DNA from 2 places in the Bacillus sp. FSL K6-0138 genome. Region 2 is predicted to be linked to the other one. Evidence: riboswitches for the same ligand, from Rfam matches in the RefSeq annotation. Region 2 holds a riboswitch; the other holds the start of a gene.
What was found. A riboswitch is a leader RNA that binds a small molecule or an ion and turns the genes downstream of it on or off. The one in region 2 is predicted to bind lysine.

Region 1 (15,699 bases), 570 kb from region 2:
ATGGCGTCATACCCCGTATCAGGCCCAAGCCGCGCGTACATTTTGCTGCTGTTGTTTCGCAAAGCGTTAATATGCAGCTGCATCGCCCAGCCTTTTTCCGCGTAACAAGCCCCGAGTACATGGAGAGTGAACGACTTGAATGCCGTTTCCTCTTCAGGCGTGACCTTTTCGCCGTTCATCGCTTTAGCAAAAATCGGCCGCACTTCTTTTTCGTCTGTATCCGTATATGTCATTTGGTTGATGGCATGGTCTGAGATCCGGCCCCCTGCTTCATGGAAAAACTCGATCCGCTTTTTAAGCGCTTCCAAAAAATCGGCGTATCCGCTGATTGCAATGCCGCTTGCTTCTTCGAGCTTTTTCACCCAGCCTGTAAAGCCTTCCTGATTGATTTCCAGCGCTTTATCAGGCCTGAATCCAGGTAAAACGCTTACACGAAAGTCGTCGTTTTTCAGCTTCAAATGGTATTCCAGGCTGTCGGTCGGATCATCTGTCGTCACGACTGTTTCAACGTTGGATTTTTCGATCAGATCTCTTGCACCAAAGCCTTCTCCGTTTAGCTGCTCGTTCACATTGTTCCAAACCGCGGGCGCGCTCTTTTCGTCAAGCAGCTCATAAACGCCGAAAAACCTCCGCAGCTCCAAATGAGTCCAATGATAAAGCGGATTGCCGATCGTCATCGGCACGGTCTTGGCCCAGGCATTGAATTTTTCTTCATCAGACGCGTTCCCTGTAATGTACTCCTCCGCTATGCCGTTCGCCCGCATCGCCCTCCATTTGTAATGGTCGCCGTACAGCCACGCCTCGGTGATATTTTTGAAGGTTTTGTTTTCATAGATCTCCTTCGGACTTAAGTGACAGTGGTAATCGATGATCGGCATTCCTTTGGCATACTCGTGATACAGCTTTGCCGCCGTATCGGTTGTTAAAAGAAAATCGTCGGCCAGAAACGCTTTCACTGTTCTTCACCTTCCTTTGATCGTTTTTTGTTAACGTTAACAAAATGATGCATCAGAAAAATGTGAACGTTAACATTCAATCTTATTTTATACCAGCCGCTTCTATTTTTCCATAATTTTCTCAGTGCATAAGAAAGAAGCTGCACGGTTAAAGCCGGCAGCCCCTTTCTTTTATTGCTTTTTCTTAAATTCCATCGTAATCTCGGTCCCGTATCCCGTCCGGCTGTCGACTTCGATGCATCCGTCATGAAGATGGACGAGCTCGAGCGAAATCGCGAGGCCGAGTCCGCTTCCTTCTGTCGAATCTTTCGTATGCGTCCCCCTGTAATAGCGGTTGAATAATTTAGAGACGGTTTCAGAGTCCATGCCCCTGCCGTTGTCGGCAATTTTAAGAACGATGTGCTGTTTTGTTTCTTCAAGAATAACTTTGATCTCGGTGCCTTTTTCATTGTGTTTGACCGCATTGGCCAGCAGGTTTTCCAAAATCCTTCTGAACCAGCCTTTATCAATCGAAAACTCGGTATCTTCTAATTGAGATTCAAAGGACACCTGATACCCCTCTGAAAACGGGTAGCGCTTAAATTCTTCGACAACCTTTCTTAAAAACGGCACAAGCCTGACCGTTTCCCGTTTGATCGGGAGCGCGCCGTTTTTGAGCCTGTATGTTAAATTCAAATCTTCAATGAGCTGTGACATGTAATCCGACTTTTCTTTCATGACCTGGCCGATTTCGGAAATTTCTTCTTTTGACCATTCATAATTTGGGGATTCGAGCATCATGCTGTACCCATAGATCGTGCTGAGCGGCGTTTTTAAATCATGGGAAAGCCCGGCAATCCATTCCTCTCTTGTTGCCTGGATTTTTTTCCGGTCCTGCTCATCTTTCTTCAACGTTTCCGTCAGCTGCTCCATCGATTCGAATACTTCGTTAAACAAGCGGTACGGTTGCTTTCTTTTCCCTTTTTTATTGCGGCTTCTCGGCAGGCCTTTGCGGTTTTTCGGCTCTTCAAACCGCCCTTTTGAGAGGTTGACGACCCATTTAATTGAATGGATGATCGGCATGCCGAACCGGAAAGAGTACCACAGGGTCATGATCGTAATTGAAAAGAGCAGGATGCCGATCATCAGGACGATGATTTTTAAGGCAAGGCCGATTATCGACCGGTTAAACTCATGGTCCGGATTATAAATCGGATTCGGCGTGGCCGCGATCAGCCACTCCGTAGCGCTCAGACGCCTGTATGAAAATTCATGCTCGTAGTTCCACGGCTTTGATTGATACTTCAAAAGCTCTAATTCTGTAATGCCTTTGCTGTAGTCGATATCCGAGAAAATCGATTGTAAAAGTTTCCCTTTTTCATTAAACAAATAAACGGATCCTTTGTTTTTCTTAATGAAATCGAGTGTGCTTTTTTTATAGGAGGAAAGGGTTGACGGATTTTTTTCCTCCTTCTCCAAATAGCTCAGAATCGTTTCGCTTTTCGACTCCCAGCCGAAGAGAATAACATAATCCTTCTCATTTAAATTTGCAGACCAAAAATTGACTTGATACTTGCCGATCTTTTTTCGTGAAAAAGCCGTTACGAGGTCTTCTTTGTGGTACTCCCTTTGGATCTCCCGGGGAAGATCGTAGGAATACACCGTCTTTTCTTTCTCGTTTAGTATTTGCAGCCAGCCCCGCTGCTTATCGACAGCCGCTTTTAATGTGTCATCAATGTGCCAATTGTTATCGTAATCAATGGTGACCCAGGTTTCAAACGTGTCTGAAGTGGCTTTCGCCAAACCTGCATCAGCTTCGCTTTCGCTCAGGCGCAGCGCGAAAAAAATAAAGGACAGGGACAGGACGGCGATGACAAGCATTAAAATCAGAAAAATCTGGCTTGTAAAATGCAGAACTAATTTTCCCCTGAGCCTCATCCTTCACTCTCTTTTCTTGCCTGGTTCGGAATGAACTTATACCCCAAACCGCGAATCGTTACGATGTACTCGGGATTGCTCGGGTCTCTTTCGATTTTTTCCCTCAGCTTTCGGATATGAACCATGACGGTGTTGCTGTCTCCGTAAGAAGGGACCCCCCATACTTTTTCGTAGATCTGATCCTTTGAAAGCACCCTGTTCGGATGGTCGCAAAAGTATTGGAGGAGCTGAAGCAGCTGCGCCGAACAGCTGACAGCCTCGCCGTCGACAATCAGCTCCGCGAAATCCGGATGGAACGTGAAGCGTTCATATTCGTATGAAGACGTTACCGCAGCGGCCGCGACTTCCTTCTGTATGTATGTCCGCTTTAAATGAGCTTTGATTCTCGCGATTAATTCGAGCGGATTAAACGGTTTCGTTATGTAGTCATCCGCCCCGTACGCAAAGCCCGACAGCTTATCAAGGTCCGACGTTTTCGCCGTCAGAAAAAAGATCGGGGCGTTTGTATGCCGCCGGAGCTCAGGTGATACTTCAAATCCGGTCTGCCCCGGCATCATGACATCGAGAAGAATCATATGTACGGTCTCTTTTTTGACGAGATCAAGGGCCTCTTCAGCGCTGTTTGCAGTCAGGACTTCTGTAAAGCCTTCTTTTGTAAGGACGCGCTTTACCATTTGGACAATGGCGTCCTCATCATCCACAATCAAAATCGTTGCATTCTCCACTTTCTTCTTTCCTTTCTGTCAGCATCATGTTTTATATCCTCATCTTAACATCTATCTTAGGTGTATCGGCTGCCGTTTTCGGATTTTAAAGTAAAATTTAGAAATTTTCTTTTTGAAAAAGAAAAAACAGACACCAGTTTGCGTGTCTGTTCATCCGGTTGCCAGCCTTTTGGCCTCTTCATTCTCAAGAAGGTCATAGGTCAGGCATATCGGTTTTCCGGTGCGCGGGTCTACAGCGATCTCCGCATCGATTTGAAACACCTTCCGCAGGACTTCCGGCGTCATGACATCTTCTGGCGCCCCCTCTTTTACGATCTTCCCGCTGTTTAATGCAACCATGTGATGGGCGAAGCGGGCTGCATGATTCAGATCGTGGATGACCATCAGGATCGTCCGTCCCTCATCTTTATTGAGCTTTTCCAACAGCTTCAGGATTTCGAGCTGGTGGGCCAAATCCAAGTAGGTCGTCGGCTCGTCAAGCAGAAGCAGCTCCGTCTCCTGGGCAAGGGCCATCGCGATCCAGACGCGCTGGCGCTGACCGCCGGAAAGGGCTTCGATCGGCCGATCATGAAACGCCAGCATCCCCGTGACATCAAGCGACCATTCGATGATGCGGCGGTCGTCTTTCGTCAGTCTGCCCATTCCTTTTTGATGTGGGAAGCGGCCGTATGCGACAAGCTCATATACGGTCAGTCCGCCCGGGGCTTCAGGCGTTTGCGGAAGGATCGCCATTTGCTTGGCGATCTCCTTCGTCGGCAATTGATGGATCGCTTTTCCGTTCAAATGGACGGCACCGGTTTTCGAACGGTGGATTCGGGCCATCGTTTTTAAAATCGTTGATTTCCCGCACCCGTTCGGCCCGATCATGGTCGTGATTTTCCCCTTTGGTATCGTAAGGTTCAGGTTTTCGACGATCATCTGCTCGCCGTAGCCAATCCCCAGATCGTTTGTAGAAAGAGACACCTTGCAATCTTCCCTTCTTTAGTTTGTTTTCATCAGCAAATAGATAAAATACGGCGCGCCCAAAACGGAAATGACGAGCCCTACCGGAATCTCCGAAGGCGCAAGGAGCGTCCTTCCGATCAAGTCGGCCAGCAACAAGAGCAACGCCCCGGTCAGTGCAGATGCCGGAATCAACAGCTGATGCTTCGGCCCGACGAGCCTTCTTGCGATATGAGGCGCAACAAGACCGAGAAACGTGATGTTGCCCCCCGCCGCCACGCAGGCGCCGCTGAGGGCGGATGCGGCCAGCAGGAGCACGAGCCGTTCTTTTTCAACGGCCGTTCCAAGCCCGGCTGCGATCTGATCGCCGAGATTAAGTACATTTAAATAGCGCGCCTTATAAAAGATAAAAGGAATCAGCAGGACAATCCACGGAAGGATTGCCGAAACAAAGCTCCAGTTTGCGCTCCAAATGTTTCCCGACAGCCATACGGTCGCCTGCATGAAATCGTTCGGATTCATTTTCAGCTGCAGCATCAAAATTGCCGCCCCGAACGCCGTATTGATTCCGATTCCGACCAAGACGAGGCGAACCGGGTTCAGCCCCTTTTTCCAGGCGAACAAATAAATGAGGACGACCGCGATGCAGGCTCCTGCAAATGCAAAAATCGGCAAGGAAAACGCGGCATTTGCATCAAAGCCGCCTCCGGCCCCCTGAAAGAAGAAAATAAATATGACAACGGCAAAGCCCGCTCCGGCATTGATTCCCAAAATCCCCGGATCAGCGAGGTCGTTTTTGGATACGCCCTGCCAGACGGCCCCTGCTGCTGCAATCCCGGCACCGATAAGCGCGGCCAGAATCATCCGCGGCAGGCGGAATTCAAATAAGACAAGCTCATCCTGCGGCGTTCCTCCTCCAAATAACGTTTTCAGCGCGTCAAACGGAGCAATCCGGATCTCACCCATGTTCAGGCTTAATAAAAATACACCGAGGATCAGCGCAGCCATGAAAAGCATGATCATAACGGCACGGCCGTTTTTGTTCTTGAGCGTCTCCATTTACAGTCCCCTCCCTTCGCGCCGGGCCAAATAGAGAAAGAACGGTACGCCGACAAGCGCAGTCACCGCTCCGACCGGCGTTTCAAAAGGAGGATTGATCATCCTTGCGCATATGTCGGCACACAGAAGAAGCACGGCCCCAAGCACAGCCGAGCACGGGATGATCCAGCGGTAATCCACGCCTGCCAAAAAGCGGGCAATATGCGGGATGATCAAGCCGATGAAGCCGATCGTCCCAGCTACTGATACAGCGGCCCCCGTCAGCAAAACGACGGAGGCGACCCCGATCACTTTGACCGTTTTTGTCGATTGGCCGAGCCCTTTTGCCACTTCTTCTCCAAGGCTTAAGATGGTAACCGAACGGGCGATGAAAAAGACAAGCAAGAGCCCCAGGGCGGCCGCGGGAGCCAGCAGCTCAACGCTCGACCATTTCATGCCGGCGATTCCGCCCGCATACCAAAAGCTCACATCGCGAGCCACATCGAAATGAATCGCAATAGCCGACGACAGCGCTCTAAGCAGCGTGCCGACTGCAGTTCCCGCCAAAGCGAGCTTTACAGGAGTAAGTCCGCCCTTTGAGAGCATTCCGACCGCAAAAACGATCGCAGCTCCCAAACCCGCTCCGGCAAATGACCAACCCAAAAGCCCGAGCGAAGAAATTCCGGGAAAAAAGGCAAAAGCGACTGCGACCGCAAAAGCAGAGCCATCCGTTACGCTCATAATTTCGGGCGATGCGAGCGGATTTCTCGTCATGCCCTGCATGATCGCACCGGAAACGGCCAGGCAAGCGCCGACAAGTATGGCGCTGACCGTCCTCGGAAGCCTGAGTTCCCAAATAATCTGATGTGCCGTATTTTTTGAATCGAAGTGAAAAAGCGCGTTCCACACCGTGCTGAGCTTGATATCAGCCGCACCGAGCACAATCGACAAAGCCGCGCCGAACAGCAAAATCAACGTTCCGCCTAGAAGAATAAAAACGGCGCCAAGAGGACGGCTAACCGGAAGCTGTTCGTTTTCCGGCTCGTCCCTGTCATTGGTCTGATGAATATTCCTGTATGACCCCAATCGATGCCATTCCTTTCTATTTATACAATCGATAACGATTATCATTTTCATCTTATAGTATATCAGGCTCAGACTAAATGTTTAATAAAAAATTTTTTCAGATTGAAAAAAAGCCCGCATATCTTCAGATGAAGACCGCGGGCCTCAGGCTTTAAGATTGTTGATTCCGGCTGAACTTTTTGGCCGCAAACGGGTAGATGATGAGGCCGACAAAGAACAAGCCGATTCCCAATATAAAGGTCAGCCAATCTGCAGTTCCCGAAATGATGACCCACAAAGAATATCCGAGAGCGCACAGGGCAATGATGCCGTCGCCTGTTCTTGATCCTTTCAGTTCATCATACGTATCTCCTTTAATGATAAGCTTCAGGCTGAACAAAGCCGCAATGAGATACGGTACGAGATAAGCGAGCGTCGCAGATGTCGTCAAAAACGTAAAGGCCTGACTGATCGTCCCCGAAATCGTGGAGAAAATAAAGATTTGCGACATTAAGTTCGTAATGATCAGCGAATTGACGGGACTTCCTTTTTTGTTCGTCTTTGCAAAGAAAGCGGGAAAATCGCCTGCTTTTGCCGCTTGATACGGAACCTCAGATCCGATCAAAATCCAGCCAAGCATTGATCCGAACAATGAAATGATCGCCAAAATGGCCATGACCACGCTGCCGAAGCCGCCGATAATTGCATGCAGCACATCAACAAACGGTTTATTCGATGCCTGGAGCTGATCGTGCGGAATAATGCCCATTGTAATTAACGTAATGATCATATAAATGCTGAGTGCGATCAACAGCCCGGTGATCGTGGCACGTTTCACATCGCGCTGTGATGATGCGCGCCCCGACAAAATAACGGCTGACTCGATGCCGACAAACGCCCACAGCGTAGAAATCGCCGCATTATGGACCTGGCCGCCGAGCCCGATGCTTTTTCCGTCCGCCTCAACAGGAAAATAAAATGAATGAAATAAAGACACTTGAAATACGAATAATCCAGCTACAATAAACAGGACAAACCCGAGCACCTTGGAAAACGTCGTCAAAAAGTTGAGCTTTCCTGCTCCGTTTATACTGGAGACGAGAATGAAATGAGTGCCCCACAATAGAATCGTGCATGCGATGAATGTGAGCAGCTGCCCGAGTGTTACGGGATGTCCGCCAAGTTCAAACATCTCGCGCTTATCAGTCAAAATCGGCAGGAATGTCGTCAAATAACCGGCAAGGCTCGTGATGATGGCCACGTTGCTGATCCAGCTGGCAACCCAGTAACCCCACACCATCGTAAAGCCCGCTGCGTTTCCCTTTTTCGGGTCTGAAAACAGCGCCCTTGCATAGCTTTGCGGCCCCGCTTTGAGATCAGGACGGCGAATCGATAAATGGCCGAATACGAGCGCGATCATCAATACGCCCGCACCCGTCACCAGCCATGCCGCCGTTACGCCGAGCGGGCTGGCCGTCTGCGCGAGCGTGCTTGGGAGCATGAAGATCCCGGAGCCGACCATATTTCCAACGACAAAAGCCGTTAAAAGCCAGAAACCCCATTTTTTTGTCTGTTCCATACAACTAATACCTCCGAGCATTTTATCAAAATATGCCGGACCAGACCGTGAGATCATAAAAATAAAAAAAGCATGAACAAAAGTCCATGCCAAAATAACATACACTCTTGATCCCCGGATAGCCCTCCGCGGGAAGTCCCGCGGCAGTCCTGCACTTATTCAATGCAGACCCAGCATAAAGAATGGTCGGCTTCTTTATGCTTCGGCGCTGATGCCTTTTACACATGATCACGGGCCCTCGCCGGCCTCACATGCGCTACTCATCATCCGCGCAACCTCTACCTCACTAAGAGTTAAGAGTGAGGATTTATCACATATTCTCAACCGAAGGTTACCAGAGAAATGTTATTCTGTCAAAGGGAACTGATGGAAAAAACGGCAGGAAGACCGCCCATTTTTCGGCGGCCTTCATTGTGAACGGGGATGATCCCCATCATCTATAGAGGTTATCGATTGTTTTTCTTTTTTCTGACCGCTTCTTGCAGAGGGTCTCCTTTTAATGCTTGGCCTGCATCTTCAAGCGCCCCCTGAACGGCGTTATGGTCTTTGGCTTTATTTTTTCCCTGATCTTTATTAAAGAAAAAGCCCACATGAATCACCTCTTTAAAATTTGGTACAATACTAATTTGGCTTTTCATTAAAAAAATATGCAGGAAGCTTGGCTGTCCGGCCTGCATGAATTTCCCGTTTTGGCCTCTTTCTTCCCGCAAAAATGAAAAAATCGCGGCCAAAACCTTCCAGAATCAGTCTTGATGGTCTTCAGATCTCCTGATATAGTTTTCTTTAGGAATCAGGTCTTAAGGAGAAGCGAATATGACAGGAAAAACACACATCATGGGGGGAGTCGCTTCTTGTACGGCTGTCGCTTATTTTTATGGGTATGATCCCGTATTGATAACCGCTTGAGGCATTTTTGGAGCATTGATACCCGATATTTGCCACACAAAAAGCAAAATAGGGCGGAAGCTTCCAATTTTATCAACGCTGATCAGCTCTGTATTCGGCCACAGAACGTTCACGCACAGCCTGCTCTTTCTGTTCGTGACGGGATTTTTGGCACATTTATATGTTACAAACCAGAGCATTTTTGCCGGACTGATGGCGGGAATGGCCAGCCACCTGCTGCTTGACGCGGGGACGACAAACGGCATCAAGCTTTTCTTTCCTTCATCAATTAGAATCCGCCTGCCGCTTTACATCAAAACGGGCGGCAAAGCCGAACAGGGCGTGATGGCCGCCCTCACCGTTCTTTCATGCTATTTTATCGCCGTCTTGATGGCTTGACATGTGGCGCAAATTGCTTTATTTGCCACCGAAAGTTTTTTTTAGTAATTTAAACATATGCGGGGCTAAGAACTTGTGAGGAGCTATTGATAAATGAAAGAACATTTTTTCAAAAAGCAATGGTTTTTATGCTTATCGATTTTTTTCATGTGGATGAAGACGTATTTCATCTATAAACTGGGGTTTCACTTGCGGATTGATAATCCGTTTCAGGAGCTGATCCTGTTAATAAACCCGCTTAGCTTTCTCATCCCCGTATTCGGCATCAGCCTTTTTTGCCGCGAAAAGACAAAGCGGCTGTTTTTACTCTCAGCAAATGTCATCCTTACGGGCATTCTGATCGCAAACTGCATTTTTTACGGTTTCTATATCGATTTCATTACAATCCCCGTTTTGTTTCAGGCCAAAAACCTCGGAGGGCTCGGCAGCAGTTTTCAAGAGCTGTTCAATCCCCTTTTCATCGTTCTTTTCCTTGATCTGGCACTGCTCGCATGGCTTTCGAAAACCCGCCGGAAAACGGAAGCAAAAGCATCGCGAAAAGCGATCAAAATTTACTACGGCGCGGCCGCGGGGATCGTGCTGCTGAATCTCACCTTATCAGAGGTCGAGCAGCCGAAGTTTTTGTCCCATTCGTTTGACAGGGAAGTGCTCGTCAAAAACATCGGGCTGTTTCAATTTCATCTGTTCGACGGAATTACGCAGACGTTTAATTTGACGCAAAAAGCGGTAGCCGACGAAAACAGCCTGGCAACGATCGAAAACTATACAAAAGCCGACTACAGCAAACCGAACAAAGACATGTTCGGCATCGCAAAAGGACGAAACGTCATCTTCGTGACGCTCGAATCTACTCAAAGCTTCGTCATCAATGAAAAAGTAAACGGAAAAGAGATCACCCCGTTTTTGAATCAGTTCATCCATAAAAGCTATTATTTCGACCATTTTTATCAGCAGACCGAACAGGGGAAAACATCGGATTCCGAGTTCCTCATCGCCAATTCGCTGTATCCGTCGCTGAGCGGATCTGTCTTCTTTACGAAAAGCGAAAATCAATACAATTCAATGTATAAAACGCTGGCGCAGCACGGTTACATATCATCCGTCTTTCACGCCAATAACAAAAGGTTCTGGAACAGGGACGTCATGTACGAAGCGCTCGGTATTGACCGCTTTTATGATGTGGACCACTTCAGCGTAACCGCTGATAATTCAACAGGCTGGGGGCTGAAGGACAAAGAGTTCTTAGCACAGTCCGCCGACATGATGAAAGAGTTGCCGGAGCCGTTTTACAGCAGCCTGCTGACCTTGACCAATCACTTTCCGTTTCAGATTGATGACAAGGATAAGCTGATTGATGAATATAATTCTAACAGTGAGATTTTGAACCGCTATGTGACGACGGTGCGCTATCAGGACGAAGCGCTGAAAGCTTTTATCGCGAAGCTGAAAAAAAACGGCCTGTATGAACATTCAGTGATCGTCTTGATGGGGGATCATTACGGTATTTCGGAAGCACACAATGAAGCGCTCGCTCAATTTTTAGGGAAAAAGGAGATCACGCCGTACGATACCGTTCAGCTTCAGCGGGTTCCGCTGATCATCCACATCCCCGGAATTACGGACAAAAATCCGCGAACCGTGTCAGAAACGGGGGGACAGATCGATGTCAAACCGACATTGCTTCATTTATTGGGAATTGACACAAAAGGCATGATTCAGTTCGGAAACGACCTTTTTTCTAAGGAAAGAATGCCTTTTGCCGTGCTGCGAAACGGAAGCTTCATCACGGATGATTATCTCTATACGAAAAATGCATGCTACGATCAAAAAACCGGAGAGCTTTTAGAGGATCCAGAGGACAAATGCGCTCCCCTAATTGAGAAAGCGGCTGAAGAGCTTTCCCTTTCCGACAAAATTATCAACGGAGACTTGCTGAGGTTTTATAAACAATAACGCCTCCCCTTCCCAAAGCATTCAGAGCTGGCTGGGAGGGGCTGTTTACATTGGGGCTCGGGCTGGGTATTATATACCGAATGTTTAAAATGCCCTTGCAGATTTGCACATCCTTCGTTACCCTAATGAATAGACAATTTTGTTTCGGGTGCCGATTATTTCATGAAGTGTTATAAAATCTCAAAATAAGAAGGTTTTCAAATGAGTGAAACTAAACAAACCATAAATAAACTGCCGATTGTTGCCGTACTGATTACCGGGACCTTTATCGCCATTTTAAACCAGACGCTGCTGACGACGGCCCTTCCCCCGATCATGAGGGATTTGAACATTACCCCGGGGCTTGCCCAGTGGCTGACGACCGTTTTTATGCTTGTAAACGGAATTATGATTCCGGTTACGGCATTTTTAATCGAAAAATTCACGACGAGAAAGCTGTTTATGGCCGCGATGTCTTTATTCACCGCCGGAACGCTGATCTGTGCTTTATCGTTCAGCTTTCCCGTTTTAATTGCCGGACGAATCGTGCAGGCGGCCGGTGCAGGGATCATGATGCCTTTGATGCAGACCGTGCTTCTTTTGATTTTCCCGAAGGAAAAACGCGGCTCAGCGATGGGGATGGTCGGACTTGTCATCGCCTTCGCCCCGGCTCTTGGACCGACTTTGTCGGGATGGATTGTCGACCGTTATCCGTGGGAAATCTTGTTTTATCTCCTGCTGCCGTTCGCGGTCATTGACATGGTTGTCGCTTTCTTTATTTTAAAAAATGTAACAGAACAAACATCGCCTAAGATGGATGCCGCCTCCATCATTTTGTCTTCTTTAGGATTCGGCGGCATCCTTTACGGCTTCAGCAGCGCGGGCGTCGACGGCTGGACCAGTCCGGACGTGCTGACAGGCTTCGCAGTCGGGGCCGTCACCCTGTTTTGGTTCATTTGGAGACAGCTCCATCTGAAGGAACCGATTTTGGAATTCAGGGTATTTAAATATCCGATGTTTACGCTCGCTACAGTCATCGGCATGGTTGTGTTTATGGCGATGATCGGAGCGGCGACGATCGTTCCGATCTACATGCAGGATATGCGCCATTTCACCGCGATGGAGTCAGGAATGATGCTCTTTCCGGGAGCGGTTGTCATGGGCTTGATGTCCCCGATTACGGGAAGGATTTTCGATAAAATCGGAGCGCGGATTTTAAGCATTACCGGGTTGACGGCCATTTTTATCACGACGCTGCTGCTATCGCATCTGTCCGAAAAAACGCCTTTCGCCTACCTGTCCATCGTCTATGCGTTTCGGATGGTCGGGATGGGGATGGTGTTAATGCCCGTGACGACTGCAGGGCTGAATCAGCTGCCGCGCCATTTGATTCCGCACGGCACGGCCATGAACAACACGTTGAGGCAAATGTCAGGCTCAATCGGAACGGCGATTTTGATTACGATCATGACGCAGCGGGCGCTGTCTGATCCGGCGGGCCCCGGCACGGAAACGGCGATGATTCACGGCGTAAACCTGGCCTTTATGACGGCTGCCGGTTTGTCGGGAATCGGGCTGATCCTTGCCTTTTTCATTAAACACAATCACCGCGGCAGGCTGAACCACCATAAAAGAAAGCCTGCGAAAAGCGGCTTTGCGCTTCACGAAAAATAAACAAATCCCGGGTTCGCTAAGAACCCGGGATTTATTTTATTCGAATCCGTTTGTCATCGTTTCAGGATCCGGACCTACGCGCTCATCTTTGTTGAGGGCGTTGATTTTTTCCATATCTTCTTTTGAAAGTTCGAAGTCGAAAATATCGGCGTTTTCGATGATTCGGTGTTCTTTAATCGATTTCGGGATGGTTACGACTTCGCTTTGCAGATCCCAGCGCAAAATGATTTGCGCGACCGATTTGTTGTATTTGCCGGCAATTTCGGCAAGCACTTCATTGTCAAGCAGTTTCCCTTGCATCAGCGGAGACCATGCTTCAAGCTGAATGCCTTGTTTTTTGCAGTAATCTCTTAATTCGAGCTGCGTCAAACGCGGGTGGAATTCAACCTGATTGACCATCGGTTTGATTTCCGCTTCCTCCAGCAGGCTTTCCAAATGATGCACGTTGAAGTTGCTGACGCCGATCGCTCTGATTTTGCCGTCTTTGTACAGCTTCTCCAAGGCGCGCCATGTCTCTTTATATTTGCTTTTATCTTTTCCGGGCCAATGAATTAAATATAAATCAAGGTAGTCAAGGCCAAGTTTTCTCAGGCTTTCATCAAAAGCCGCCAGCGTTTTTTCGTAGCCCTGGTCACTGTTCCACACCTTAGATGTGATGAAAAGCTCCTCACGGGGAACGCCTGATTCTTTAATTCCTTTGCCGACGCCTTCTTCATTTTGATAGATCGCAGCCGTATCAATGCTCCGGTATCCGTTTTTAATCGCTGCTTTCACAGATTCGACGACTTGGCTGCCCTCTTCCACTTTAAAGACTCCCAGGCCAAACCACGGCATTTTAACTCCGTTATGTAACGTCACAGTGTCCTTTAAACTGCTTACCATTTAAACGACCGCCTTTCTTTTTTATTCAGATACTATTTCAAGCATCACGTCTATTATCTCATATTGGAGAGATTTGACATAATAAATTGCTCACTTTTCTTCTTTAACCAGCCCGCGTGCAGCCAATTCGAGCGCTCCTGTGATCCCGGCATCGTCGCCGAGCCCCGGCGGCACGACATAACCGTCAAGGTCTGGAAGATCGATGTATCCGTTTACATATTCACGCAGTTTTCTGCGGATGAGCGGAAACAACTGCCGCTGCTTCATGACCCCGCCGCCCATTACGATTTTTTCCGGGCATAAGATCAGAATATATTGCATGAGCGCCTGCGCCAAATAATCGGCTTCAAGCTCCCAAACCTCTTCGCGCGCAGAAAGGTCTTTTCCTTGTTTTCCCCAGCGCTTTTCGAGCGCAGGCCCTGATGCCATTCCCTCAAGGCAGTCTTTGTGGTACGGACAGCTTCCTTCAAATGCATCCTTTTCATGGCGTCTGATCAGGATATGCCCCATTTCAGGATGGCTGAAGCTTTGTACGACCTTGCCGCCGATGACAGCCCCGCCGCCGATTCCCGTGCCGACCGTGATGTATAAACAGCTGTTCAGCCCTTGTGCGGCTCCTTCCGTTATTTCCCCGAGCGCAGCCGCATTGACGTCCGTGGTAAACGAAACCGGGATCCGGAGCCTTTTTTCCAGTTCGGGAATGAACGGATAGTTCTGCCACGCGAGTTTCGGCGTATTCGTAATAAAGCCGAAATCGGGTCTCTCCTTTGCCAGCGAAATCGGGCCGAACGATCCGACTCCCAGTGCTTCAGGCTGATATGCATCAAAGAAAGCGGTTACTTTTTCGATCGTCTCTTCGGGCGTTTCCGTCGGAATCGTCAGCCTGCCTGCGATTTCCCCTGTCTCCGTTCCGACAGCGCATACAAATTTTGTTCCTCCTGCTTCAATTGCACCGTAATGTTTCATCTCTTTTCCCCTTTTTTCTGTTTTTAATTGAATCATAAAGCAGAAAAGTGAGGAAAGCAATTGAATAAAATGTTACTCATCAAGGAGCGACGCTTCCAAATCATTGATGTACTGGCGCAGCTGATGGGCCGTTTCCCTCGTAATTTCCCGGTTTTCAAACAACTCCTGAATTTCATTGCGGATGATTTGCACCGATTTTAAGCGAATCTCTTTCTTTTGCCTTTCATAGCGGTTATTTTCCCGGAGTCCTCCGGCGCCGTGCTGAAGCCTGAGGATCAAGCGCTGATAAAAAGAAATAACCGACCGGGACGCCTCTTTATTTTCGTCGCTCATATGCTGTTTTACCGCTTCGATAGCCGCTTTTGCCGTTTGAATCCGGGCCTTTTTCAGCATGTCACCGCTTTGGTCATGCGGTTTGTGTGTTCCTTCTTTTTGTCGCCTGTTGATCAGGCGCTTCCATTTCATAAGCGAAACGCCTGCTTTAAAGGGATTGGAAAAAAGCATTTCTTTCTCCCGCAGCCTTTCTTTCAGCCGATTCGCGATATCTTCTGTGATTTGTCCGTTTTCTTGCATGTTTTCCAATTCCGCCTGTTCCGCTTTCAAGGCATGGACCCGGATTTTGTTTTCGAGTTTTTTATGGCGCAGATGCTCTTTCAAAGAATATTGCTCAAACTTGAGCTGCTTCATTTTTTCGTTGTACTCCGATATGACGGCGAGAGCCGCGGCTCTGTTTTTGTCG
Region 2 (15,699 bases):
GTAATTTGTCATTTCCCATGTATATGAAAGAACTTCTTTTCTGTCCCGCGGACCGTACGGACATCTTTTCGTATCTCCGAGATATATGATGTTTTCTTTCGGCAGCTGCCTCATGATTTCTTTTGCCACGGTTAAACCGCCGACACCCGAATCGATGACTCCTATCGGTTGATCCAACAAAATCGCCTCATTTTCTATTCATTTCCTGCTGAAGTTTGATTAATAATTTTTCAAAAACGGCTGTTTCCTCTTCAGAAAACGCTTCTAGCATGTTATCCAAGTAATCCTGCCTTTTTTGAATAACCTCTTGAATGATCCGCTCCCCTTCCGGTAAAAGGTGGATCCGGACAACCCTCCGGTCTGACGGATCTTTCACACGTTCAACGAGGTTATTTCTTTCCATCCGGTCAATTAAATCTGTCGTGGTGCTGCACGCCAGATACATTTTGTGAGATAGCTCGCCGATCGTCATATCCCCGTATTCATACAGCCATTGCAAGCCGACGAACTGCGGGGGTGTAATCGAATATTGAGTAAGAATTTCTCTTCCTTTTTGCTTAATAATGCCCGCGATATGGCGGAGCGATTTTTCAATATCCGCAATATGGTTCAAAGAAGCTTTCGTATTCATGTGCTAAAACCTCGCTCAACTCGTCGTTTTATTTCACAACACCCGAGTCTATTTTCCTTCTTTTCTGCAAAAATTGCAAGACTAAGCACATGAATATGCTGCTTCCGGAAAAAACAAATAACCGGTTCCCTTCTTTTTCAAAAGAAGGAATACCGGCGCAATTTAGAGCTCTAGCTCACCCATTCGAAGAAGTTCAACAACAGCTTGCGAACGGCCTTTCACTCCCAATTTTTGCATGGCATTGGAAATGTGATTACGAACAGTTTTTTCACTTATAAAGAGCTCGCTTGCAATTTCCTTTGTTGTCTTGTCTTGAACGAGCAATTCGAACACTTCTCTTTCTCTCTTTGTTAGCAGCGGCTTTGATTGAAACTCTTTCTCCTTCAAGTATTGTAACCCTCCTTGCTAGGTGAGAGCTGATCTGAAACGAATGGGTTTCGATATAGTCGTGATATCATATGAAACATCCCTGAAGTCGGTGACGTTTCCGAAGGAGAAAAGGGTAACCGCTAACACCTATTTTTCGTTTTTTCGAAAAACAGCGGGACAAACCGCCTCCATTAAGGAATGCACTTCAAAATCCAGGCATGATCCGCCACCTTTTTGATATATAAGCGTGTTTTTTCTTTTTTCGGACAGCCTTAAGAATTTGTGCAGCTGCTTTTTCAGGAGAAGCCGCCCAAAACAGCCTCTCCCCTTTGGCAAGCGTAGTGTTGACGAAGCCGGGCTGAATTTCGGTGACGACGATGTCGGCCCCCGTGCTTTTCATTTTTCTTCTCAGGCCTTTTATATAATTTGAGACGAAGGCTTTTGAAGCGCTGTATAAGGCGCCTGATCCGCTTCCCCTTAATGCGGCAATCGATGAGATGCCGACAAGATGGCCGCGTCCGTTTTGGACGAAATGATCGAGAAACAGATTTGCACATACGGCAAACCCCAATACATTCACATCAATCGTTTCTTTTTGCTTTTGCCGGTCGAGTTCGCTTTCTGTATAGCCGACACCTGAACAAATGAAGACGGCGTCCGCCTGTCCCATCTCATCAATCAGATCCTTTAACAGTATATTCGTCGTTTTAGCGTCGGCTACATCAACTTTTTGATATATGAGGGGTTGGGCAGTTCATTCTGAAGTTTTTTGAGCAGTTCTTCCCGCCTTGCAGCAAGCCCGACGGTAACACCGCTCTCTGACAGCTGTTTTGCAAGCTCTCTCCCGATGCCGGAACTTGCGCCGATCACCGCTGCTTTCTTCATCTCTTTTCTCCTTGCATATTATTTCTCAGGAAATGAACCTGACAATTTGTTTTTTTGTTCGTCTGTCCAGCTTTCGGGTTTCCCCGTATCCCTTGCAATTTGAACCATGACGGCTTTTCCTGTAAAACAAGGAACCCCCGCTTCGTTTTCCGCCAGGTAATGGAGCGTGAGCGACGTTTGTCCGAGAGCTGCCGTTTTGACGCCATGTTTACGTTCTCATGGAGCATGACTTGCCTGAGGTAGTCGCACTGCTGGCTTGCAACGACAGGAATCGTCCGGCTGACTGTTAAGTCATCCATCGCCTGAAGATGTTTGAAATAAGAAATTCTCGCTTCTTCAAAATAGATGAACGGTGTCACATTGTTCATATGTCCGAACATATCCGTTTCCGAAAAACGGACAGACACCTTTTCAAAAAAGGAAAACGACTGGCGCCATTTGTCGAATGACCCCTCAATATATGAAGGCAATTTCAATTTATTCATCCCCTTATATCATGAAAACACCTCTTCAAAACTGAAGAGGTGCGTTCTCATTATTCCGTGTTGTCGCTTCCAAAGAAGTTTTTAAACGCCTGAACGGTTGTATCCCTGTTTAATGCAGCGATCGATGTTGTGAGAGGGATTCCTTTCGGACATGCCTGCACGCAGTTTTGCGAGTTTCCGCAGTTGGCAAGGCCGCCGTCTCCCATAATCGCTTCAAGCCGCTCCGATTTGTTCATCGCTCCTGTTGGATGGGCGTTGAACAGGCGGACTTGCGAAAGCGGGGCAGGACCCATGAAGCTTGATTTATCATTAACGTTCGGGCAAGCTTGAAGGCAGACGCCGCATGTCATGCATTTTGACAGCTCGTACGCCCACTGCCGTCTTTTTTCCGGCATTCTCGGTCCAGGCCCGAGATCGTATGTGCCGTCGATCGGCACCCATGCTTTGACTTTCTTCAATGAATCAAACATCCGGCTCCGGTCGACCTGAAGGTCTCTGACAACCGGGAATGTTTTCATCGGCTCAAGGCGGATCGGCTGTTCAAGCTGATCGATCAGCGCTGTGCACGATTGTCGCGGCCTTCCGTTGATCACCATGGAGCAGGCGCCGCACACTTCTTCGAGGCAGTTCATATCCCAGGCGATGGGCGTCGTTTTTTCTCCCTTTGCGTTAACCGGATTTCTTCTGATTTCCATTAAAGCGGAAATGACATTCATGTTCGGACGGTAAGCAATTTCGAACTCTTCCTGGTAAGGACTGGATTCCGATGTATCCTGACGAGTGATGATAAACCTGATTGTCTTATTTTCACTCATGATTTCGCCACCTTTTTCTTCGTGTAATCCCGTTTACGCGGTGCGATTAATGAAACGTCGACATCCTCATAATGGAATTTCGGGGCTTCAAAATCGCCAGCATGTTTCGCCATTGTCGTTTTCAGCCATTCCTCGTCATTTCGGTCAGGGAAATCCGGTTTATAATGGGCGCCGCGGCTTTCGTTCCGGTTGTATGCGCCGATCGTAATCACCCTTGCCAGCTGCAGCATGTTTCTCAGCTGACGCGTGAATGCGGCCCCTTGGTTGCTCCATTTCGCCGTATCGTTAATATTGATGTTGCGGTAGCGTTCCATAAGCTCCTGGATTTTTTCGTCCGTTTTCAGAAGCATGTCGTTGTGCCTCACGACCGTCACGTTGTCCGTCATCCATTCGCCGAGCTCTTTGTGAAGGACGTAAGCATTTTCATTGCCGTCCATCTTCATGATGCCCTCCCATTTTTCTTCTTCTTTTCCGACATAAGACTCGTATAGAGAAGAAGACAGGTCTTCGGCGGATGTTTCAAGCCCCTGGACGTATTCAACGGCTTTCGGCCCGGCCACCATGCCGCCGTAAATCGCGGACAAGAGCGAATTCGCGCCGAGGCGGTTTGCGCCGTGCATCGAATAATCGCACTCTCCTGCGGCAAACAGTCCCGGGATGTTTGTCATTTGGTCGTAGTTGACCCAAAGTCCGCCCATTGAGTAATGAACCGCAGGGAAGATTTTCATCGGCAGCTTGCGAGGGTCGTCCCCCATGAATTTTTCATAGATCTCGATAATTCCGCCAAGCTTGATGTCAAGCTCTTTCGGATCTTTATGGGAAAGATCGAGGTACACCATGTTTTCGCCGTTGATTCCGAGCTTTTGTCTGACGCATACATCGAAAATTTCGCGTGTCGCGATATCGCGCGGCACGAGGTTTCCGTATGCCGGATATTTTTCCTCAAGGAAGTACCAAGGTTTTCCGTCCTTATAGGTCCAGACCCGTCCGCCTTCCCCGCGGGCCGATTCGCTCATCAGCCGCAGCTTGTCATCTCCCGGGATGGCCGTCGGGTGAATCTGGATGAATTCTCCGTTTGCGTAATATGCACCCTGCTGGTAGACGATCGAAGCCGCTGATCCCGTATTGATCATGGAGTTTGTCGATTTTCCGAAGATGATCCCGGGTCCGCCGGTCGCCATGATGACGGCGTCAGAACGGAACGATTCGATTTCCATCGTCGTTAAGTTTTGCGCGACGATCCCCCGGCACGTTCTCTCGTCATCAAGTACGGCGCCGAGGAATTCCCAGCCTTCGTATTTTGAAACAAGTCCTTCGACCTCAAAACGGCGAACCTGCTCATCGAGCGCATACAGAAGCTGCTGGCCCGTCGTTGCTCCGGCATATGCCGTTCTGTGATGCTGCGTTCCCCCGAAGCGCCGGAAGTCAAGGAGCCCTTCCGGTGTTCTGTTGAACATGACCCCCATCCTGTCGAGCAGGTGAATGATTGACGGCGCAGCTTCGCACATCGCTTTAACCGGCGGCTGGTTGGCCAAAAAGTCACCGCCGTAAACCGTATCATCAAAATGCTCCCAAGGAGAGTCTCCTTCGCCTTTCGTATTGACCGCACCGTTGATTCCGCCCTGCGCGCATACAGAATGCGACCGTTTCACAGGGACGATCGAAAAGAGTTTTACGTTTGTTCCTGCTTCCGCAGCTTTAATGGTCGCCATCAGACCCGCGAGTCCTCCGCCGACGACGATAATGCTTGAGTTACTCATGCCAGCCCCACTCCCTCTAGTAATCTAGTTCTTTTACACAAATGCCAAAATCGCTCTCAGCCCTACATAGGACAGCACAACAAAGACTCCCATTGTCACAAACGTGGAGATTCGCTGCGAACGCGGGGAGACAGTAATTCCCCAAGTGACAGCAAACGACCATAAACCGTTTGAAAAGTGGAAGATCGTTGAAAGGACACCTACAATGTAAAAGCCGAGCATGATCGGGGAGCTTAAAATATCAGCCATCATGTCAAAGTTTACTTCTGCCCCCATTTGGGCGGCAATCCGCGTTTCCCAGACGTGCCAGCTGACAAAAATTAAGGTAATGATTCCAGTAATCCGCTGCAACACGAACATCCAGTTTCTAAAGTACCCAAATTGGCTCGCATTATTTTTCGCTGTAAACGCTATGTATACACCATAAACAGCATGATAAATCAGCGGTAGGAAAATCACGAAGATTTCCAAAGCGTACCTGAACGGCAGGTTTTCCATAAAACCAGCGGCATTGTTAAATGCCTCTTCTCCTCTTGCCGCAAAGTGGTTGACAACCAAATGCTGGATTAAAAAAATGCCAACCGGTATGACGCCAAGCAAAGAATGCAATCTTCGATACACAAATTCTCTGTTCCCGGCCAATTGCTTTACCCCCTAGTAGTTGAAAAGTGCAGAAAAATTGAAAGGTCTCCTATCCCCGTCCTGTTTCAAATATCGCACTTTGTTAAGATTTTATGACAATTTCATTTTACTCCTATGAGAAATAGGCGTCAAGAAAACGCGTACATAAATTGAAATTTTCTAATATTTAATTATATTTCAGAAAATTTTATTTTATTAAAATATAAATATATCAAATTTTTTTCTGTTAAAACGCATGTCCGCGCTATAATCTTCGGCCCCATTTAAGCTATAATATACGGAGGAAAGAGGGGAGACATTGGATATGAATAAATATGAAGCAAACTTAGCGCAATTAAAAGAGCTGGAAGTCTCCGCATATGCCTATGAATTAATCAGGGAAGTGGTTCTTCCGGATATGCTGGGACAAGACTATGCCGACATGATGTACTGGGCCGGGAAAAACCTCGCCCGAAAGTTCCCGCTCGAATCATGGGAGGATATCCCTGCGTTTTTTCATGATGCGGGATGGGGAACGCTCACAATGGTCCATTCAAAAAAACAGGAACTCGAATTTGAACTGGAAGGCCCGCTGGTCTCCAATCGTCTCAAATTTCAAAAAGAGCCTTGCTTTCAGCTTGAAGCCGGATTTATCGCCGAACAAATCCAGCAGATGAACGAGCACATCGCCGAGTCATACGAACAGGTGAAAAAAAGAGCCGAAAAAGTCGTGTTGACGGTGAAGTGGGATTTGAAAGATCCGGCATAATACATGAAAAAGGGCTGCCGGATATGATGCAGCCCTTTTTATCATAACAAGACTTTTGTCCCGGTATGATGTTGTTACATTTCCGCGTTCCCATCCGTCACACACGACCTTTCTCCCCGTACATCCGTCATGTATTCGCCTGCTTTTTGAACAAATTCCTCTTCGATTTTAAGGAGTATTGTATTTCTGTTAAATACATCGGATTGCAATTCGCTGATATACAGGCTTTTTGCCTTGTCGTCCTGCTTGATGACGGCGTCGCGCTTTAACTCATATAAACGGCGGTCATCAGCATCAGCCAGCTTTGCATACAGCGTTTCAGCAGCCTCCGCATTACCTTCCATTAATAAATTCATTTCTTCCAGATATACAATGGCGGTTAATACAGACCTTTTTTGCTTATTTTTGAATATGCCAAGCCCTTTATGTTTAATTTCGTTCAATATATATTGGTGAATTTTTACTCCTTCTCGGCTTGTCATATTAAAATTGATTTGAGAACAATATGAATAAAAATACAATGCACCCAAACAAGTCAGGCTGATCTTCTCAATGGAGTCCGCTTTCACCTTTTGCAGCTCGCCCCTCAATTCCTTCAGCAAAAAATCAAATTGCTTTTCCTCTTTGGAAGTCATCAATTCTACACTCAAAAAATAATAATAGGCATACAGGCTGTTCGTGAAAATGAGAATGGCAGGAAGTCCATCCGTAAATAGCAGTGTGCCTGTTCCTATTAAAATTGAGAAAATGCCAAAATAAAAAGCGTATTCATTGTTTTGACCAGCGTACAGAAAACCAAATCCCGACAGAAAACTTGTGACCGGGCCTCCTAGAAGACTCACTGCCGCTTTAATTTTTTCTTTACGGTACGCTTCCTTGTTTGTAATGGCTTCACCGTATAAAAACACGGCTCCGCCAAAATATTTGTGCTTCCAGCGAAATAAGATTTTCCCGTCTCTATATATGATGAGCGGCCCGATTGCCAGCCAATCGGCCTTGCGCCTGACGATCCGCCCGAAAAGGATATGCCCCAGCTCGTGTACGGCAATGCTGGCGATTGCTGCGACGGCCAATGGGCCTATGCTATGTACCAATGCAGTCATAATATGATTCCATACTCTCCTTATCAGCTAAAATCCTCAATGTGCCAATATTAACACAAATTTCACATTCCTCACATAAAAAATCCTGGAGTTGACCCTCCAGGATGCTGATTTAATTGGCCGGAACGCTGATTTTTGACAATTCAAATGCATCATGCAATGATTCAACGGCCTTTACCATATCGTTTTCATTGATCACGGTTGAGACTTTGATCTCGGACGTGCTGACCATTTTGACCTGGATGTTTTTTTCGGCAAGCACGGCGAACATTTCAGCTGCCACGCCCGGATTGGAAATCATGCCGGAACCGACGATGGACACTTTGGCTAGTCTGTTTTCAGTCTCAATCCGCTCATATTGCAGCGCGTCTTTGTATTCCTCCAACACCTGAACGGTTCTTGACAGGTCTTCCGTTTTCACGGAGAAGGATATCGACGTTTGGCTCGTGCTTGTGACCGATTGAATGATGATGTCGACATTGATGTTTTGTTTTGCGAGCGTTGTAAAAATCGTCGACAATGTCGTCAGCCCGCTTGACAGGCCGCAAACCGTGACGCGCGTAATTTGATCTTCAAATGCAATCCCTCTGACGACTAAATTCTCTTCCATGGATGATTCCTCCTCGATTAATGTTCCGGCTTCTTTTTCAGTGCTAGAACGGACCTCTAACGGGACCTGATAGTTTTTCGCAAATTCGACAGCTCTCGGATGCAGGACGCCTGCGCCAAGATTGGCAAGCTCCAGCATTTCGTCGTAGGAAATGCCGTCAAGCTTCCTCGCCGTTTTGACATAGCGGGGATCTGTCGTGAAAACGCCCGGCACGTCTGTGTAAATATCGCACTTATCGGCTTTTAAAGCGGCAGCGAGCGCGACCGCCGTCGTATCGGAGCCTCCCCTTCCGAGCGTGGTGATTTCCCCGCCTTCTGTGACACCCTGAAATCCGGCGACAACGACGATTTTTCCTTCTTTCAAGCGCTCCTTCAGCCTTGCCGCCGCGATATCGATGATCCTTGCATTGCCGTGAATGTTTTCGGTTTGGATGCCCGCCTGCCAGCCGGTATATGAAACGGCTTTATATCCTTTCTCCTGCAAGGCCATGGTCAAGAGAGAAATCGTCACCTGCTCACCGGTCGTAAGCAGCATGTCCATTTCCCGGCGGCTCGGCTGTTCGGTGATTTCCTTGGCAAGACTGACGAGGGAATCGGTCGATTTCCCCATGGCAGACACGACGACGACAACGTCATGGCCACGCTTTTTTTCCTCGATGACGCGGCTTGAAACGTTTAAGATTTTTTCCACTGATCCTACTGAAGTTCCGCCAAATTTTTGGACGATGAGACCCATATATACCACCCTTTTTGTTTTCAGTCGTGTTTGGCTATGTATGAAGAGGAAAGCCGGATCTGCGGTTTGTTCGCGAAAAACAAAAAAGCAATGAGAGAATTCCCTCATTGCTTTAACCGACAAACTGCGCCGATGATCTTAAACAACGAGATAGCTCTCCAAGAAAGTGACTTTCTTGACAGCCTCACATTTATTCAATGTAAAGCCAGCAGATAAAACGCATGGATTTTTACCCGCTTCGGCGACGCTCCCCTTTCAGCTTTCATCATCGAAATCCACCTTTCTCAGAAAGCCTACTCTTGAAGTTCGCACCTCTATCTTCACCATATCACACGATCTTATTATGAAATTAGTACAAATTCTATCAGATTCCTGCAAAAAGTCAATGTTATTTTTTCAGCGCCTCGAAAATCAATTGGGCCGTCTTCAGCGGAATGCCCGCTTGCTGGATGTCTTCGACGCTCGCTTCCTTCATTTTTTTGACCGAGCCGAAGTGCTTTAACAGCCGCTTTTTCCGCTGCTCCCCGACGCCGGGAATCCCGTCGAGAACGGATTGGAAAGCGCTTTTTCCCCTGAGCTGCCTGTGAAAGCTGATCGCAAACCTGTGCACCTCGTCCTGAATGCGCTGAAGCAAATAAAATTCCTGGCTGTTCCGTTCAAGCCGGACGATCTCAAGCGGATCACCGATCAGGAGGTTCGATGTTCTGTGCTTGTCGTCTTTTACCAGGCCGGCTACAGGAATATCGAGGCTCAGTTCGTTTTCAAGTACATCGAGCGCGGCTGAAACCTGTCCTTTCCCTCCGTCGATCAAAATCAAGTCGGGCAGGGGCAGATTTTCTTTCAACACCCTCGTGTACCGCCTTCTGACGACTTCGCGCATGGAGGCGTAATCGTCAGGCCCTTCGACCGTCTTGATTTTATACTTCCGGTACTCTTTTTTATTCGGCTTTCCGTCAAGAAACACGACCATCGCCGAAACCGGGTCCGTCCCTTGAATATTCGAGTTGTCGAACGCTTCAATTCTGTACGGCGTGTAGATTCCGAGGGCTTTGCCGAGCCGTTCGATCGCGCCGATCGTCCGCTCTTCATCGCGTTCGATCAGCGAAAACTTCTCTTTTAAGGCAAGCTTCGCGTTTTTATGGGCAAGGAGAAGCAGGTCTTTCTTCGCTCCCCTTTTCGGCTGGCGGACTTTGACATCCAAAAGCTCCTCGATCATGTCTTTGTCGACGCTGTCCGGCACCAAAATTTCCTTCGGAAGAAAATGATTGTTTTTGGAGTAGAACTGGCCGATGAACGTAAGAAATTCTTCATCGGCTTCCCTGTATAAAGGAAACATGCTGACATCCCTTTCGATCAGTTTTCCCTGCCTGATGAAAAAGACCTGGACGCACATCCACCCTTTGTCGTACGAGTACGCAAAAACATCGCGGTCAACCATATCGTTCATCGCCATTTTTTGTTTTTCCATCGTCGACTCGATATGGGCGATCTGATCGCGGTATTCCTTGGCTCTTTCAAACTGGAGGTTCTCCGATGCTTCAAGCATTTTCGCTTCCAGTTCTTTTTTCACGTCGCTGTAGCCGCCCTTTAAGAAGCGGGTGATTTCTTCCGTCAGCTCTCTGTTCGTCTCCTCTGTTACGTCATAGACGCACGGCGCCAGACACTGGCCGAGGTGATAGTACAAGCAGACGCGGTCAGGCAGCTTCGCGCATTTTCTGAGCGGGTACAGGCGGTCGAGCAGTTTTTTCGTTTCCCTGGCGGCCTGCACGTTCGGGTAGGGTCCGAAATAGCGGCCTTTGTCTTTTTTGACCTTCCTTGTTACGATCAGTTTCGGATGCCGTTCATTCGTAATTTTGATAAATGGGTAGCTTTTATCGTCTTTCAGCATCACATTATATTTTGGGTCGTATTTTTTGATTAAGTTCATCTCAAGGATCAGCGCTTCGATGTTTGACGAAGTGACAATGTATTCAAAGTCTTCGATTTCGCTGACAAGCCTTTGCGTTTTGGCATCGTGGGACCCGCTGAAATAAGAGCGGACCCTGTTTTTTAATATTTTCGCTTTCCCGACGTAGATCACGGTCTGCTGTCTGTCCTTCATCAGATAGCAGCCCGGCTGATCAGGAAGAAGGGCAAGCTTTTCTTTGATCGTTTTATTCATCAAAAATCCTTCCTTGTTTCGGCGTTTTACTTGCTTTTAGTTTACCACGGGCGACCACACGTTCTCCACAATTAGAGGTCCTTAAGAAAGCGGGATCGTATGAAAAAAGCGATCCCCTTGGGAATCGCCTTTTTCTCGTTTTATATTACAAATGTTTGTTGACAAGCTCTTCAAGCGCTTCTTTCGGCTTGAAGCCGACAGATGTTTCGACAACTTCGCCGTCTTTCAGCACAAGCAGAGTCGGGATGCTCATGACGCCGTATTTTCCGGCTGTTTCCTGGTTTTCGTCAACATCGATTTTTACGATTTTCAGTTTGTCTCCCATTTCTTGGTCAAGCTCTTCAAGTACAGGCGCAATCATTTTACAAGGTCCGCACCAAGGTGCCCAGAAGTCGGCAAGTACGACGCCTTCGCTTGTTTCAGATGAAAATGTTTGGTCAGTTGCTTTTACGATAGCCATTCTTTCATTCCTCCAATTGTGAAATTATGCTTTTTAGTATAGCATCTCCCTTTGGTTCACGCTAACATATTGCTTGAGTTTACGTTTCCCTATCTGCAAAGTTTTACACCTATCCTATGTTATTTTCACCCGGGGCGGAATGTGCCTATATAAAAAGCCGGCCCGTCATAGGCCGGCCCGTTATGCGCTGACGATGAGCTTTTTAAATTCCTCCGTCAAAAGCGGGACGATTTCAAACAAATCTCCGACAATGCCGTAGTCCGCAACCTTGAAAATATCGGCTTCGGGATCTTTGTTGATCGCGACGATGATTTTGCTGTTTGACATGCCGGCGAGATGCTGAATTGCTCCCGAGATGCCGCAGGCGATGTAAAGATCGGGCGTGACGACTTTTCCGGTTTGCCCGATCTGCAGGGAATAGTCGCAGTAATCTGCATCACACGCCCCGCGCGAGGCTCCGACCGCGCCTCCAAGCACATCGGCAAGCTCCTTAAGCGGCTTAAAGCCGTCTTCGCTTTTCACGCCGCGTCCGCCGGCGACGATAATTTTCGCCTCTGACAAATCAACGCCTTCAGACGTTTTCTTGACGACATCCCTGATGATCGTTCTGATATCGGCAACCTTGACCGGAACGCTTTCGACTTGTCCCGTCCGGCTTTCATCTTTGGCGAGCGGCGAGATGTTGTTCGGTCTGATCGTCGCAAAAATCGTATCATCGTCAGAAACGATCCGCTCAAACGCTTTCCCCGAATAAATCGGCCGCGTAAAGACGACATTTCCGCCTGCCACACTGACGTCGATCGCATCTGAGATCAGCCCTGTACCAAGGCGGGCAGCAACTTTCGGCGTAAAATCCTTTCCCACTGATGTGTGCCCGGCAATGATTGCATCCGGCTCTTCTTTTTCCAATATCGGCATAAACGCTTGCACGAAACCGTCAGATGTATAGTTTTTCAGGAGCGGGTCCTCGGCCGTCAGCACTTTGTCAGCGCCGTAATGGATCAGTTCGCCTGCATAATCTGAAACGTCTTCTCCGATCAGAACCGCGACCACCTCTCCCCCTTCGGAGATCGTTTTTCCCGCGGCTATGGCTTCAAAGGTGACATTTCTTAATGCGCCGTCCCGGCATTCTCCCAATACGATAACTTTTTTGCTCATATCCGTTTCCCCCTGTATTTTGATGACCGTGTTTCTCCCTTAAATCACTTTAGCTTCGCTTCTGAGCAGTGACACGAGCTCTCTTGCCTGCTCTTCCGGCTCACCTTCAATGATTTTGCCGGCTTCTTTTTTCGGAGGCAGAAAGCGCTCAATCGCCTTTGTTTTCGCGGCTACGTCTTCTTCATCAAGATCGAGGTCATCGAGTTCAAGCTCTTCAAGAGGCTTTTTCTTCGCCTTCATGATACCGGGAAGCGAAGGATAGCGCGGTTCATTTAGCCCTTGCTGAGCGGTCGCAACAAGCGGAAGAGACGTTTGCACGACTTCAAGGTCTCCCTCTGCGTCGCGTTCTGCTTCAACATCGCTACCGTTTACCTCAAGCTTTGTAATGGTCGTGACGCACGGAATGCCGAGCAGCTCGGCCAGCCGCGGCGCGACCTGTCCGGATCCGCCGTCAATCGCTACATTTCCGCCGAGAATGATGTCATAATCGCGGTCTTTTAAATAATGATAAAGGATGGCTGACGCCGTATATTGATCAGCTTCCTCCAAATCGTCTTCAATGTTGATCAAAACGGCTTTGTCGCACCCCATCGCCAGAGCCGTCCTGAGTTCTTTTTCAGCTTCCTCTTCACCGACGGTGACGACCGTGATCTCGCCGCCGTGCTTCTCCTTTAATTGGAGCGCCTCTTCAATCGCGTATTCATCGTACGGATTGATGATAAATTCCGCTCCGTCCCGGCTGATTTCCCCTTGTTCAATGTGAATTTTTTCTTCCGTATCAAACGTGCGCTTCATTAAGACATAAATGTTCATATTCGCTTTATCCCCCTTGTTTTCGCGCTTGTTACTCCCCTTTGAAATGCGGCTTGCGCTTCTCTAAAAAGGCCTGGATCCCTTCTTTTGCATCTTCTGAACGGAATACGTCGCCAAAGTGCTTTCCTTCAAGCTTCAGGCTTCCTTCATACGAATACACCTTGTTTGAATGGAGCAGCTCGATGACATAAGCCAATGTTTTCGGGCTTTTCTCAGCAAATTTACGGGCCAGCTCTTTTGCCTTCTCAAGCACTTCGGTTTCATCTTTCGCCAGGATGGTGACAAGGCCGTATTCAAACGCTTCCTTTCCGGAAATCGGTTCAGACGTTCCGATCATTTCGAGCGCTTTGGCAGTGCCTACGTATTTCGGAAGGCGCTGTGTTCCGGCAAACCCCGGAATGATGCCGAGATTCAGCTCTGGAAGGCCGAGCTTTGCCTGTTCCTCAGCGATCCGGATATGGCAGGCCATCGCCAGCTCAAGCCCGCCGCCGAGCGCTGCGCCGTGAATGGCGGCGATGATCGGCTTTGGAAACGATTCGACCTTTTCAAACATCTGCTGTCCTTTGTCGGCAAGGGCCGAGTAATCCGATCCGTCCATCAATTCGGTAAATTCCTTAATATCCGCACCCGCTGAGAAAAATCTTCCTTCCCCGTGAATGATAATGCTTCTGACATTGTTGTCTGAGGCAAGCTGATCAAGACATGCTGACAGATCGTCAAGGACCTTTGTGGAAAGCGCATTTGCAGGCGGATGCTGAATCGTGATGACGGCAATATGGCCGTCTGTCGCAACAGTTATTGTCCCCATGATTATTTCTCCTCCTTCTTCCTGCTGAAACCGTGTATCAGCAATTCGTGAATGCTGTCTGCCAGCTGCGGCAGATCGTATTTTTGATCATTCATCACCCAGGTCGTGACAGTCTCATCGACGGTCCCGAAAATCATCTGTTTCGCCAGCCGCACATCAAGCTTATCTTGAAATTCGCCAGCTTCTTTTCCCTCGGTGATGATGTCCTCCAGAATCATTAAATAACCTTTTAGAATTTCATTGATTTTCAGGCGCAGCTCCCGGTGCGACTGCCTCAGCTCAAGCTGGGTCACAATCGCCAGGTGCCTGTCGCCGCTGAGCAGCTCAAAGTGCTTCTTGATGAACAGCGCAAGCTTCTCGGTCGCCGTGTGCTTCGCTTTCATCTCTTCATTCATCTGCTCGATAAACTGGCCCATTTTCTCTTTGAATAACGAAATGAGAATATCTTCTTTATTTTTAAAATAAAGATAAATGGTCCCGTCCGCCACGCCGGCCTGCTTCGCGATCTTTGAAACCTGTGCCTGATGGTATCCGTTTTCTGCAATCACAATAACAGCTGCGTCGATGATCTGCATATACTTTGGTCGCTTTTGTTTCAATTGGTTTCGTTCCTTTCCGCTTAAATGAATGAGTATTCATTCATGACTTAATCGTAAATAAAATGACGCGCTTTGTCAAGCGCTAGAAAAGAACTTCTTCCCGATCCGCCGCCGGCGGCAGACGGCGGATCAGGATATTATACGTTCGCCTTTTCGTCTTGAACGAGCGCCCTTCTTAAAATCTTGCCGACCGCCGTTTTCGGAAGTTCGTCCCTGAACTCATAGACCTTCGGAACTTTGTAAGGAGCAAGGCGCGATCTGGCATATTCGTCCAATTCCTTTTCCGTAATTGTAACATGTTCTTTTAAAACGACAAAGGCTTTCACGGTCTCTCCCCTGTATTCGTCGGGAATTCCCGCTACGACCGCCTCCTGCACCGCTTCGTGCTCGTAAAGCACCTCTTCGATTTCGCGTGGGTAAATGTTGTAGCCGCCGGCAATGATCATGTCTTTCTTTCTATCGACGATGTAAAAGAAGCCGTCCTTATCCATGTATCCGATATCCCCGGTAAAAAGCCAGCCGTCACGGAGAACGGCTGCCGTTTCCTCATCGTTGTTCCAGTAACCTTTCATGACCTGCGGGCCTTTCACAACGATTTCTCCGTGCTCATAAGGCTCCAGAAAACCGCACGTGTCTTCCGAAAAGATGGCGGCGTCTGTGCCGGGCCACGGACAGCCTATGCTTCCCGCTTTATTTTTGTCCCAAATAAAATTGGCATGGGTGATGGGCGCCGCTTCAGACAGTCCGTAACCTTCAACAAGCTTGCCTCCGGTGACGTTTTCGAACTGCTGCTTGACCTCGACGGGCAATGCTGCCGATCCGCTTAAACAGCTTTTGATGGACGACAGATCATACCGCTTGAGATCAGGATGGTTCAACAGGGCGATATAAATGGTGGGCGCGCCGGGAAATATGGT

Region 1: it holds a riboswitch for lysine, as region 2 does, so the genes downstream of both, MHB78_RS04730 (amino acid permease) here and MHB78_RS07765 (aspartate kinase) in region 2, are expected to answer to the same signal.

The regions. Positions count from the first base shown of each region.
Region 1 is NZ_CP150286.1:856,158-871,856, reverse strand. It holds gene uxaC (glucuronate isomerase) at 1-956, opposite strand, end outside; gene MHB78_RS04755 (HAMP domain-containing sensor histidine kinase) at 1,128-2,873, opposite strand; gene MHB78_RS04750 (response regulator transcription factor) at 2,870-3,598, opposite strand; gene MHB78_RS04745 (ABC transporter ATP-binding protein) at 3,749-4,516, opposite strand; gene MHB78_RS04740 (iron ABC transporter permease) at 4,580-5,599, opposite strand; gene MHB78_RS04735 (iron ABC transporter permease) at 5,600-6,664, opposite strand; gene MHB78_RS04730 (amino acid permease) at 6,816-8,222, opposite strand; lysine riboswitch at 8,334-8,511, opposite strand; gene sspJ (small acid-soluble spore protein SspJ) at 8,669-8,812, opposite strand; partial or broken gene MHB78_RS04720 (metal-dependent hydrolase) at 9,036-9,506, shown strand; gene MHB78_RS04715 (LTA synthase family protein) at 9,600-11,459, shown strand; gene MHB78_RS04710 (MDR family MFS transporter) at 11,661-13,112, shown strand; gene MHB78_RS04705 (aldo/keto reductase) at 13,149-13,994, opposite strand; gene MHB78_RS04700 (ROK family protein) at 14,085-14,960, opposite strand; gene MHB78_RS04695 (Na+/H+ antiporter) at 15,033-15,699, opposite strand, start outside.
Region 2 is NZ_CP150286.1:1,423,095-1,438,793, reverse strand. It holds gene racE (glutamate racemase) at 1-180, opposite strand, end outside; gene MHB78_RS07815 (MarR family transcriptional regulator) at 188-631, opposite strand; gene gerE (spore germination transcription factor GerE) at 794-1,018, opposite strand; gene MHB78_RS07805 (SDR family NAD(P)-dependent oxidoreductase) at 1,206-1,682, opposite strand; gene MHB78_RS07800 (SDR family NAD(P)-dependent oxidoreductase) at 1,718-1,885, opposite strand; partial or broken gene MHB78_RS07795 (thioesterase family protein) at 1,904-2,361, opposite strand; gene sdhB (succinate dehydrogenase iron-sulfur subunit) at 2,421-3,185, opposite strand; gene sdhA (succinate dehydrogenase flavoprotein subunit) at 3,182-4,945, opposite strand; gene MHB78_RS07780 (succinate dehydrogenase cytochrome b558 subunit) at 4,979-5,587, opposite strand; gene MHB78_RS07775 (YslB family protein) at 5,892-6,335, shown strand; gene MHB78_RS07770 (site-2 protease family protein) at 6,410-7,438, opposite strand; gene MHB78_RS07765 (aspartate kinase) at 7,551-8,783, opposite strand; lysine riboswitch at 8,927-9,108, opposite strand; gene uvrC (excinuclease ABC subunit UvrC) at 9,172-10,944, opposite strand; gene trxA (thioredoxin) at 11,090-11,404, opposite strand; gene MHB78_RS07750 (electron transfer flavoprotein subunit alpha/FixB family protein) at 11,585-12,562, opposite strand; gene MHB78_RS07745 (electron transfer flavoprotein subunit beta/FixA family protein) at 12,602-13,375, opposite strand; gene MHB78_RS07740 (enoyl-CoA hydratase) at 13,407-14,183, opposite strand; gene MHB78_RS07735 (TetR/AcrR family transcriptional regulator) at 14,186-14,782, opposite strand; gene MHB78_RS07730 (AMP-binding protein) at 14,920-15,699, opposite strand, start outside.